4 regions of the Enterococcus sp. AMC1086 genome follow, and region 1 is predicted to be linked to each of the others. Evidence: predicted binding sites of a transcription regulator. Region 1 holds the regulator's gene; each other region holds the start of a gene.

Region 1 (3,219 bases):
TTCTTCTGGTACTGTGAAATCTGGATATTCCCAACCATAGACCGCTTTAGCAGCAGTAATGCCATCTGCTCCGATTGGCGCACCATGTACAGAAGAAGTTCCTTCTTTGGGAGCGCCATAACCGATGACCGTTTTAACTTCGATCAATGTTGGTTTATCTGATTCAGCTTTAGCAGCTTCGATTGCCTTAGAAATGGCTTCTAAATCATTGCCATCTTTTACTAAGATATGCTGCCAACCATATGCTTCATAACGAGCACCAACATTTTCTGTGAACGCTTTTGAAGTTGGGCCATCCAAAGAGATGTCATTTGAATCATATAACACGATCAGTTTGCCTAATTTCATATGTCCAGCCATGGAACTTGCTTCTTGAGAAACGCCTTCCATCAAGTCACCATCACCGCATAATGCATAGGTATAATGATCAATCACTGGAAAACTATCTCGATTATAGGTTGCGGCAGTATGAGCCTCGGCCATCGCCATACCAACAGCCATCGCAATTCCTTGACCTAAAGGCCCTGTCGTTGCTTCAACACCATCTGTGTGATGCACTTCTGGATGCCCAGGCGTTTTACTATCCCATTGACGGAAGCTTTTTAGATCATCCATTGTTACACCGTAACCTGCTAAGTGAAGCAAGCTATAAAGCATTGCTGAACCGTGACCAGCAGAAAGAATGAAACGATCTCTATCTACCCAATTTGTTGACGTTTTTGGGTTTACTTTCAAATGCTTTGTCCAAAGCGTGTATGCCATGGGCGCTGCACCCATTGGCAATCCAGGATGTCCTGAGTTTGCTTTTTGAACTGCTTCGATACTTAAGGTACGAATTGTATTGACGCCTAACTGATCAGTGTTATCGAACAAAAAAATCATCTCCTATTTAGGTTTTTTTTACCTTTATTAACTACATTTTATCGTATTTCGTTTATGAAAGCAATTACTTTTAGTAAAAAAAACTAAAATTATTTTCTATCGTGTAATCCTTTTTCTTTTTGAATCTCTTTCAGTTTCTCTGGTGTCACATCATTTCCTTCAGGATCAACCACTTTCATTCCTTCGATATGGTGACGCATTCCACCGCGAAAAGCAGCTAGATACTCTTGACGAAGTACTTTTTGCTCTTCTTTTTCTTTCTCAGTCAATTCATTTTCTTTCGCTTTCTTAGCAAGTTCATTAATCCGACTCATTTTTTCTGATGATAACATCTATCTTTACCTCCTTATTTTAAGTGATAACACCTATAATTAAACAAGTTTGCTTTACATATCTATCTTATAAGATGAATACCAAAAATACAACTATATTCGCACTTAAAATACGAAACGAAGTCAGTTAATGTTAGAAAAATCAATTTCTGATCATGCTTCTTTTTGATCAAATTTTTTTAGATACTTGATCCTCTCAAAAAACACGAACGCTTGTTTGATTCCTACCTAAAACTATGGTACACTAAAAATATAAATCGAAAGAAGGTGCGGGTTGTGGTGAAACGTACAGACACAAGACAAATCGAAGTATTAAAATATATATATGAACAAGTTGAGCTAAAAGGCTATCCCCCTACTGTTAGAGAAATCGGAAAAGCAGTTGACCTCTCTTCAACATCGACTGTTCATGGACATCTAGCTCGTTTAGAAAAAAAAGGACTGATTTTACGTGATCCGACTAAGCCAAGAGCGATTGAATTGACTGCTGATGGCTTAGAAAGAATTGGTGTGAGGCCTACAGTCATTCCCATGCTTGGTGTCGTTACAGCGGGTGAACCTATCTTAGCTGTAGAAGAAGCATCTGATTTTTTCCCTCTGCCACCAGATCTAGTAGCAGAAGAAAATGCTTTGTTCATGCTGACTATCAGAGGTGAAAGTATGATCAATGCTGGTATTCTAGACGGTGATCAAGTTATTGTCCGTAAACAAAGCGCTGCATCAAATGGCGATATCGTTATTGCGATGACAGACGAAGATGAAGCGACATGTAAACGATTCTTTAAAGAGGCAGAACATATTCGTTTACAACCTGAAAATGATGCATTAGACCCAATTATCTTGAAAAACGTTAGTATTTTAGGTAAAGTTGTCGGATTATACCGCAATCATATTTAGATAAATAAAAAAACATACTGATGAGAGTATGTTTTTTTGTTCGTTCTTCGTTTAAATCAAACACGTTTATTAATCATCCACAACAACTTTGCGTTGGTATGTCTCAAACTGATAGGCATAGCTATTTTTTTCGTCTTGTTCTTCTGTGCTTAAATTGATCAGTGTCCAATCATCCCAATTCACAGAAGGAAATTTCGTATCACCTTCAAATGAATGATGGATAACTGTCCGATACAATACATCGCAAAAAGGTAAAAAATCTTCGTATACCGCTGAGCCACCTGCAATAAAGGTAATGCCTGAAAAAGTTTTGGCATAATCAAGAACCTCATCTACCGTATGGAATATAAGGACTCCCTCTGCATGAAATGCTTTGTCTCTAGTTAAGACAATCGTTTGACGATTTGGTAACGGTCGCCCCCCCATCCCCTCAAAGGTTTTTCGTCCCATAACGATGGTGTTGTCTTCAGTCATTTGTTTAAAAAATTTCAAATCATTTGGCAAATGCCAAGGTAATCGATTTTCTTTCCCGATCGTCCCTTGCTCATCTTGTGCCCATATGGCTGCTAACATTAAAGAGCTCCTTTCAAATTAAACGGCTATTGGCGCCTTGATTGCAGGATGCGGATCGTATCCCTCGATTACAATATCATCCATTTCAAAATCAAAAACTGATTTTTTATCTTGGTTCAATTTTAATGTAGGAAATGATCGACTCTCTCTTTCGAGTTGTTGATTCATTTGATCGATGTGATTTGTATATAAGTGAGCATCACCTAAAGTATGGACAAAATCTCCTACTTCTAAACCTGTTTCATGAGCAATCAAGTGAGTCAATAATGCATAGCTGGCAATATTGAATGGAACACCAAGGAAAACATCTCCACTACGCTGATACAACTGGCAACTTAATTTCCCATCATTTACATAAAATTGAAACATTGTGTGACAAGGCGGTAAAGCCATTGATGGAACATCTTCTGGATTCCAAGCAGATACGATCAGACGTCTGGAGTCTGGTGTTTTTTTGATCATTTCAATAACATTTTTAAGTTGATCGATAAACCCACCATCTTTTGTCTCCCAATGACGCCACTGAGCGCCATAA
Region 2 (3,219 bases), 500 kb from region 1:
ATATGTTATTTTTTCAGTGAAAGAATGGATGGGTTTGACCTTTAAGATATCTAAAAAGAAAGTAAAAATCGGGATACCGACAATCAATCCCCAAACACCAAACAATCGTTCACTGATCAATAAAATAACAAATGTATAAAAAATCGGTAATTCTGTTTTGCTGGACATAAATTTGGGATTCAATACGTAAGACTCAAATAAATGCACTACGATGATCACCACTAAAATATAAATTACATCGTTGATACCACCTTGTGAATAGGCGATGAAACTTAGCGGAATACAGGAGATAATCACTCCTGCAACGGGTATTAGACTCAAAAGAAAAATCATGATTGCTAAACTTGGCAATTGATGAAATCCAATCAAAGCCAAACAAATCGTTGTAATACTAGTATTAACAACAGCAATAAAGAATTGAGCTTCCATTACGACACCAAATGTATTTACAAACTTATCAGCAAAATAATAGATGTCTTGAAAAAACCAGTCGAAATCACTTTTTAAAAATAACTTAGAAAACTCAGTCATTTGTTTTTTCTCGATCATAAAAAAGAAACTTAGAACAAATGAAAGGACAAAGGAAATACCGATCGAACCAATGTCTTGAACATAACGTAAAATGGTACTCGCCCCATTTTGGATTTGTGACATTAAATTTGATTTCTCTAGATAGTCATCTATGATCATCAATAGTTGGTTATGATTATCTCCTGGATTTTTATAAAAATGGATCACCGAGTTATACATCTGAACTGTTTGATGGATAACAACTGGTACATACTTTGTAATAGCCAGATAGACTAAAAAAACAATTAAAGAATAGGTTGCTAAAACTAGTATGAGCGATGGGATTTTTAAAAAGCGCTGAACAAATTTCACGAAATGAAGCGCTAAAAACGTAAAAATAAATGTTAATAAAATCATTGTGATCATACTTCTAGCTAAAAATAAAACAAAAATAACAACACCCAAAACAAAAAAACGTCTTAATCGTTCGTTTTGAATAAATTTTTCATAAACCGACACAGACTTCACTCCTTTAAACTATGATTCGTTGTTTGTAATATCTTATATAACTATAATGCTTTTTTACATTTTTAGATAGTAGTTCTATCTATAATTCTAAAAAAAGAATTATTTTTACTCAGGCTCAAATTTAAAAAGGTGTTCCCCTTTACAAAATGAACGTATGTTCGTATAATTGGTTTTGAAATAAAACAAGGAGAGGAATGCTATGTTTTTTGATTATGAAAAAGAACCAAGAAGAGTGATTTTTTGCATTGATGTAAAATCATTTTACGCGTCAGTAGAATGTGTCGCTAGAGGTTTCAATCCAATTGAAAAAATGTTGGTAGTCATGAGTCATGCAGAAAATACGGGTGGTTTGGTTTTAGCTTCTTCTCCAAAAGCGAAAGAAGTACTGGGAATCACCAATGTGACACGAAAATATGATGTTCCAAACCATCCAGAATTGGTAATCGTCCCACCGCGAATGAATGAGTATATCAAGGAAAATATGAAAATCAATGAGATATATAAGAGCTATGTAGCAGATGAAGATCTACATATTTATTCGATTGATGAATCGTTTTTAGATGTGACCGCTAGTTGGAAATTATTTGGACGAACACCGGTAGAACTCGCACAGATCATCCAACAAAGAATCAAAAATGAAACAGGATTAGCGATCACAGTTGGAATAGGGGATAATCCCTTATTAGCAAAATTAGCGATGGATATTGAAGCTAAGCATAATCAGGAGCGCTTAGCCCAATGGCATTATGAGGATGTATCCGAAAAAGTTTGGACAATCGAAACGATGACCGATATGTGGGGGATTGGGAGTCGAATGGAGAAACGCTTAAATAATTTAGGGATTCGATCCGTTTATGATTTGGCACATGCTGATTTGAATAGTCTGAAAAGAAATTTAGGAATCATCGGTGAACAGCTTTATGCTCATGCACATGGTATCGACCGCAGCCGTTTATCGGAAAAATATATACCAGAAGAACGCTCTTATAATAATTCTCAAATTTTGATGCGAGATTATTTGCGACAAGAGGAGATCGAAGTTGTGATACGTGAAATGGCGGAACAAGTGGCGGCCAGACTTAGAAAGGCACATTGCCAGACAGAATGTGTGCATTTATCCATTGGTTTTTCAAGGACTGATAAGTCTTTAGGATCAGGATTTTCAAGACAAATGAAAGTTCCTTTAACAAATAGTAGTAAGCTGTTGATTGAGTATTGTTTAACAATATTCAGACAACATTGGCATGGAGAAGAAGTACGACATATTGGGATTACTTATACCAAATTGAATTATAATACTTATGTACAACTAGACTTATTTCATGAACCTGATGAACAGATCAAAGAGTTAGAGTTAGATCAGCTGATTGATGATATCCGGCAGCGATTTGGCTATGTTTCTTTAGTTCATGCGAGTTCAGTATCATCAGGCGGCACAGCAATTTCAAGAGCATCATTAGTCGGTGGGCATGCTGGAGGAATGGAGGGCTTACAATGAGCAAAGAGCGGGATTATTATTTTGAACAGTATCAAGATCGAAAAATGAAAAAGTGGGCAGGTTTTTATTTATCTGAACATACAGCAATCATTGAACAAGAGAAAAAAAGACAGCCAGCTGAAAAAAAAATTCAAATGAGTTGGACGGAAATCGATGAAGTTTTAGCTCAGGCTTTTCAAAGTCAAGCTGAAGTGAGGATTCAAAAAGAAGAACTGGATTGTGATGGGAACTACGGTGCAGACGTTATAGGAAGGATTCAAGGACATGATGCATTAGGGATTTATGTAGATGGGCATAAGATTGGCTATGATGAGATCCGCCATATCCAATTTCATAAAAAAAATAAGGCTTAGACATAACTCTACGAGTCATATCCAAGCCTTAAGGAATCAGAATAAACGCTTCTGTTCCAATTTTGTTTTAAGTTTAATGACGAGAGATAAAAAAGAATTGAACGAATGCTAAGAAAATCATCACGAATGCAATCAGTCCGCATATAATCAAATGACGGCGTTTGTGCATCATTACAATGGCAATAAACTCTCTTAAAAAAGCATTTGGTAGAAAGTAAAAGGCTGTTTTTGCTCCAAGTCCATCTGCGTTTAGATTCGCCATTTTCGCAAAAAGACCTGCACGAAACAGATGGAAATTGTTGGTTGTAAATAGTGCATGAAAATCTGTTC
Region 3 (3,219 bases), 610 kb from region 1:
TTAATTGAATGGTCATCCACAGACCGCTCAATAGGCGTTTCCAGTTATTTTGAATCATACCGATAAGCGTTGATTCATCCACTTTATTTTCAGTAGCACCGTCTTTTACATATTTTCCGATGATTTCATCATACTCACCAGTTCGTTTTAATTCAGCTAATCCCTCATTGAACATTTGGACTAACTCAGGATTTTTACCTTTTTTCACAGCAAAACCGTATTTTCCACCCTCTTCACGAGGAATCGGTGTTGACAGTGGTTGTTTTTGAGAAATCCCGTAACCGATCACAGGATAATCATCCATCATTGCATCGATCTCGCCAATTTCAAGGGCGCTGTATAAAGCGTCTGTAGTATCTAAATATTTAATTGAATAATCATATTTATCTTTGTTAGCTTCAAGGAAATCAGCACTTTCAGTCCCAATTTTAGCACCAACTTTTTTACCTTTTAAATCTTCATATGAGTGGATGTTGTCATTGCCTTTTTTGACAGCAATTTGAATACCGCTGTTGAAATAAGGTGTAGAGAAGTCAAAAGATTTTTCACGTTCGTCAGTAATCGTCATTCCTGCGATCATTGCATCAGCTTGACCAGATTCGACCGCTTGAACAGCAGAACTGAAGCCGATAAATTTAAACTCAACATTAAAATCTTGTAGTTCTGCAATTCGCTCCACTAAATCGACATCGATTCCTTCGTATTTACCATCTGAATTTTGGAATTCAAACGGAGCAAATGTAGAGTCGCTTGCAATAACGTAAGCTTCTTTTTTTGGTTGAATCTTTTTCATTTTAGAATCAGTATCTGTTTCGGATTCAGTTCCAGTGGAAATATATTGGTTTACGATAGCATCATATTTACCTGAACTTTTCAGTTCTTTCAGCCCAGCATTGAATTTTTCGATCAATTCTTTATTTTGCCCTTTTTTCACAGCAAAACCATAAGAACTACCTGTTTCTTTTTTTCCAACTAATTGAAGTTTTTGTCCATTTGTTATGGCATATCCTAAAACCGGATAATCGTCAAAGATCGCATCCGTTTCACCATTTTCAAGCGATTGATAAAGACCTGTTGCATCATCGAAATTTTTTATTGTATAGCCGTACTTTTCTTGATTTTTCTCTAAGAAAGTTGCGCTTTCAGTTCCGACTTTTGCGGCGACCGTTTGTCCTTTTAAGTCTTCATAATTTTTGATTTTGTCATTGCCTTTTTTGACAGCCATCTGCAGACCACTGTCAAAATAAGGTTCTGAGAAATCAAAAGATTTTTTTCGTTCATCCGTAATACTCATACCAGCAATCATCCCGTCAACTTGGTTTGATTGTACGGCTTGGATGGCACTGTCAAAGCCAAGTGGTTTAAGATTTACTTTAAAATCTTGATCTTTAGCGATAGCATTAAGCAAATCAACGTCAATACCGACATATTCTCCTTTTGAATCTTGAAATTCAAAGGGAGCAAAAGTCAAATCAGTTCCTATATTATATGTTTTTTCCTCAGCTTGAGCGGGATGCCCAAGGGTAAATGTCAGTAGACTTGCCATCATTACAATGGATGAGAGTAAAAAGTGTTTCCCTTTCATAAAATACCTCCTATATTTGCATATTGTATAATTATATAGTAAAAAAAGGTGAAAGCACAAGTCATTGACAGTTAGAATTTCAAAAAAAAATCATTTTATGACATCTTATGTTATAAAATATAACGCGACTGTGGTGCGAAAATAGTATTCTTCATCATTATTAAAGACAAACAAAAGATTAAATAAAATGTAAATCGATAAAAAATGCGTATACGCAATGTATTCTAGAACTAGCGAAAATATGTTCGGTATGTTAAAATAAATACAGATGTTTCTTTTCAATTTTAAAGATAAAAATTCTGATAAATAGAGCAAGAGGAGGATGTTGAATGATAGAAAGAGAGACCTCCAATACGTTTGACTTAGTATCAAAATACAAGCCGGATGGAGATCAGCCAGAAGCAATCAAGCGATTAGTTGAAGGCATCGAAGGCGGAGAAAAAGCCCAAATTTTATTAGGTGCTACAGGAACCGGAAAAACCTTTACGATTTCTAATGTGATAACAGAAGTGAACAAACCGACATTGGTCATTGCTCATAATAAGACTTTAGCTGGACAGCTTTATGGAGAGTTTAAAGAATTCTTCCCTAATAACGCAGTCGAGTATTTTGTTAGTTATTATGATTATTATCAACCAGAAGCATACGTTCCTTCGAGCGATACATATATAGAAAAAGATGCCAGTATCAATGATGAGATTGATAAATTGCGCCATTCAGCCACAAGTTCTTTACTAGAAAGAAACGATGTGATCGTCGTTGCTTCCGTTTCATGTATTTTTGGTTTAGGTGATCCTAAGGAATATAGTGAACAAGTGGTTTCTATTCGTGTAGGGATGGAAATGGATCGCAGTCAGTTGTTGACAGACCTAGTAAACATTCAATTTGAGCGAAATGATATCGATTTTCAACGTGGTCGTTTTCGTGTAAGAGGCGATGTGGTGGAGATTTTTCCTGCCTCAAGAGATGACCATGCCTTAAGAGTTGAATTTTTTGGGGATGAAATTGAACGTATAAGAGAAGTCGATGCTTTGACCGGCGAAGTAATGGGCGAGACTGAACATGTTGCAATTTTCCCTGCGACCCACTTTGTGACGAATGAAGATCATATGGAACATGCGATTTCACAAATTCAAGAAGAATTAGAGGCTCGTTTAACCGTCTTACGTAATGAAAATAAATTGTTAGAAGCACAACGCTTAGAACAGCGGACCAATTACGATATTGAAATGATGAGAGAAATGGGCTACACATCTGGGATCGAAAATTATTCCCGTCATATGGATGGTCGCTCAGAAGGAGAACCGCCGTATACCTTGATTGACTTCTTTCCAGATGACTTTTTACTTGTGATCGATGAATCTCATGTGTCGATGCCTCAAATTCGAGGTATGTATAATGGTGACCGAGCTAGAAAACAAATGCTAGTAGATTATGGTTTCCGTTTGCCTAGCGCATTGGATAATCGTCCATTACGTTTAGAAGAATTCGAAAAGCATGTCCATCAAGTGGTCTATGTTTCTGCTACACCTGGACCTTATGAATATGAACAAACAGATACTGTGATTCCACAAATCATCCGACCGACAGGATTGTTGGATCCATTGATTGAAGTCCGTCCAATCATGGGGCAA
Region 4 (3,219 bases), 1.5 Mb from region 1:
GCTGGTGCCGCAGAGCTTGCTAAGAAAAGCGATGATGGCTTGACCTATACATTTAAACTTAGAGAAGATGCTAAATGGTCAAATGGTGATCCTGTGGTAGCTTCTGATTATGTCTATGGATGGCAACGCACAGCTGATCCTAAAACAGCAGCAGAATATGCTTATATGTTTGAATTAGTCAAAAATGGCGCAGATGTTTCTGCTGGGAAAAAAGGATTAGATGAATTAGGGATCAAAGCTATTGGCGATCATGAATTAGAAGTAACGTTAGAGCAAGAAACCCCGTATTTTGATTATTTGCTGGCATTTCCCTCGTTTTTCCCACAAAATAAAAAAATAGTTGAAGAAAAAGGAAAAGATTATGCAACAACGAGTGATGCATCTGTGTATAACGGACCATTTACATTGACTGATTTTGATGGACCAGGAACAGACACCGAATGGTCCTATACGAAAAATGATCAATATTGGGACAAAGATGCAGTTCAATTAGATAAAATCGAGGTAAACGTGGTTAAAGAAGCACCGACCTCATTGAATCTTTTCCAAGATGGACAAGCAGATGATGTAATATTGAGTGGAGAACTGGCGAAGCAAATGGCTGAAGATCCAGAACTCGTGATCGAAAAAGATGCACGAACATCGTATCTTGAATTTAATCAAAGAGATGAAAATTCACCTTACCGAAATGCGAATTTAAGAAAAGCCATCTCTTATTCAATTGATCGCGATGCATTGGTAGACCGAATTTTAGGAGACGGTTCGATTGCATCTACTGGTCTTGTTCCAGCAGGGATGTCCTTCTCGCCAACAGACAATAAAGATTTTGCTGAAGAGAATAAAAATGTATTGACACATGATACAAAAAAAGCCAAAGAATATTGGGAAAAAGCGAAAGAAGAACTAGGAATTGATTCATTCAAATTTGATATCGTAGGCGATGATACAGATTCTACCAAAAAAGTCTTAGAATATATCCAAGGAGCAGTCAAAGAAACATTGGATGGTGTGGATGTAACAGTTACAAATGTACCATTTACCGTTCGTTTAGATCGTGGCAAAAATGGTGACTTTGAAGTTATCATGGGTGGTTGGGGCGCTGATTATGCAGACCCAAGTAGTTTTACTGACTTGTTCTTAACTGGCGGATCTTACAATAGAGGCCGTTACTCAAATGAAAAATATGATGAATTAGTTCAAGCATCAGGTAGTAAGGATGCCTCTAACCCAGAAAAACGCTGGACAGATATGGTGGATGCCGAAAAATTATTGATGGACGACATGGGGGTTTCACCCGTTTATCAAAAAGCTGAAGCACATATGCGCAGCAACAAAGTCAAAGGTGTAGTGGCTCATGGTGCGGGTGCACGCTATGACTATAAATGGACGTATATTTCTGAATAAAAAATTGAGGTTGGAACAGAAGCTCTTAACTTAGAGAAAAAAGAAGGGATGCTTTTTCAGGCAATGTTTAACCGCATTTAGGGTGTGGGACAAAAGTAGATTTTACTTTTGTTCCACACCTTTCTTCTTTATTCAGCTACTGATTTTCTTGAATCTGTGCTAAAATAGAAACGTATGTGCGTGTAACACATAAGTAATGTTGGTGCAAGAGGAGTAATTCCTTTTCCAACATCAACGGTATCGAGAAAGGTGAAATTATGTACGAATATATCCTTGGTAAAGTGACATTTATCAGTCCTTATTATATTGTAGTAGAAACAAATGGCATCGGATTTCAGATATCTGTAGGCAATCCCTACCGCTATTCTGGAAAAACCGATCAGCAAATTAAAATTTATGTCCATCAAGTCATCCGTGAAGATGCTCATTCTTTATATGGTTTTAGTGATTTAGACGAAAAACAACTTTTTTTAAAACTGATCAGCGTTTCAGGGATCGGTCCTAAAAGTGGTTTAGCGATTATGGCTTCAGAAGATCATGGTGGCTTAATAAATGCAATCGAAAGCGAAGATGCTGCGTATCTAACCAAGTTTCCTGGCGTCGGTAAAAAAACAGCACAGCAAATGATACTTGATCTAAAAGGAAAACTGGGCGAACTTGAAACCTCAGAAGCAGCCGTTGAAGCAATGGCTAAAACACCAACGAACCAATCAGCGAACCAGTCACTAACAGAAGCGCTGGAAGCACTAAGTGTATTAGGTTATAGCGAAAAAGAAATCAAACGAATCACACCAAAATTAGAAGAACTAGGCAAGTTAAAAACAGATGAATATTTGCGCAATGCATTGAAATTAATGATGAAACGCTAAGGAGGAATCGCTATGACAGAAGATGAAAGACTACTTTCTGCTCAAACAAGCGCGGGGGAAGAGTCACTAGAAAAATCACTACGTCCGCAATTTCTCGAACAATATATCGGTCAAGATAAAGTTAAACAAGAACTAACAATCTACATTGAAGCTGCCCGTAATCGGGAAGAAGCATTAGACCATACACTTTTATATGGACCGCCAGGTTTAGGGAAAACAACAATGGCCATGGTGATTGCCAATGAAATGCATGTCAATATCCGTACTACCAGTGGACCTGCAATAGAACGTGCAGGAGATTTAGTTGCAATTTTAAATGAATTAGAACCAGGCGATGTGTTATTTATTGACGAAATCCATCGTTTACCTCGAATTGTGGAAGAAATGCTCTATTCGGCAATGGAAGATTTTTATGTGGATATTATGGTAGGCCAAGGAACGACCGCTCATCCAGTTCATTTTCCGCTGCCACCGTTTACACTGATTGGTGCAACGACTAGAGCGGGAATGTTATCTGCACCTCTTCGAGACCGTTTCGGTATTATTTCTCATATGGAGTATTATGAAACGCAAGACTTAAAAGAAATCGTATTGCGTTCGGCTGATATTTTCCAAACAGAAATCGTAGAAGAAGGTGCCTTTGAAATCGCCCGCCGTTCTCGTGGAACACCGCGGATCGCCAATCGTTTATTAAAGCGTGTTCGCGATTTCGCTCAAGTCCAGTCAAATGGTACCATCGATCGCAGCATTGCAGATCAAGCGTTGACTTTACTGCAGGTCGATCATCAAGGATTGGACTATGTCGATCAAAAATTATTGAAAACAATGATTGAACTATATGGCGGTGGTCCCGTCGGTTTAAGTACGTTAGCCGTGAACATCAGTGAAGAAACAGAAACGGTCGAAGATATGTATGAACCCTATTTGATCCAAAAAGGCTTTATTA

What was found. The regulator LexA, encoded in region 1, represses DNA repair genes until DNA is damaged. The targets are predictions, from matches to a motif close to CNAACANNTGTTNG.
Region 2: AC4BC4_RS10245 (Y-family DNA polymerase) is a predicted target of LexA. The motif match lies at 1,186-1,199, and genes of this name have one in related genera.
Region 3: uvrB (excinuclease ABC subunit UvrB) is a predicted target of LexA. The motif match lies at 1,820-1,833, and genes of this name have one in related genera.
Region 4: ruvA (Holliday junction branch migration protein RuvA) is a predicted target of LexA. The motif match lies at 1,572-1,585, and genes of this name have one in related genera.

Annotation. Positions count from the first base shown of each region.
Region 1 covers NZ_CM177100.1:1,673,364-1,676,582, reverse strand. Annotated here, with positions in the region: gene tkt (transketolase) at 1-873, opposite strand, end outside; gene AC4BC4_RS07860 (DUF896 family protein) at 972-1,214, opposite strand; gene lexA (transcriptional repressor LexA) at 1,482-2,111, shown strand; gene AC4BC4_RS07850 (dihydrofolate reductase) at 2,181-2,684, opposite strand; gene AC4BC4_RS07845 (thymidylate synthase) at 2,703-3,219, opposite strand, start outside.
Region 2 covers NZ_CM177100.1:2,169,880-2,173,098, reverse strand. Annotated here, with positions in the region: gene AC4BC4_RS10250 (AI-2E family transporter) at 1-1,029, opposite strand, end outside; gene AC4BC4_RS10245 (Y-family DNA polymerase) at 1,238-2,536, shown strand; gene AC4BC4_RS10240 (hypothetical protein) at 2,533-2,889, shown strand; gene AC4BC4_RS10235 (YdcF family protein) at 2,963-3,219, opposite strand, start outside.
Region 3 covers NZ_CM177100.1:1,060,931-1,064,149, forward strand. Annotated here, with positions in the region: gene AC4BC4_RS05010 (amino acid ABC transporter substrate-binding protein/permease) at 1-1,585, opposite strand, end outside; gene uvrB (excinuclease ABC subunit UvrB) at 1,915-3,219, shown strand, end outside.
Region 4 covers NZ_CM177100.1:3,191,110-3,194,328, reverse strand. Annotated here, with positions in the region: gene AC4BC4_RS14900 (peptide ABC transporter substrate-binding protein) at 1-1,404, shown strand, start outside; gene ruvA (Holliday junction branch migration protein RuvA) at 1,662-2,273, shown strand; gene ruvB (Holliday junction branch migration DNA helicase RuvB) at 2,286-3,219, shown strand, end outside.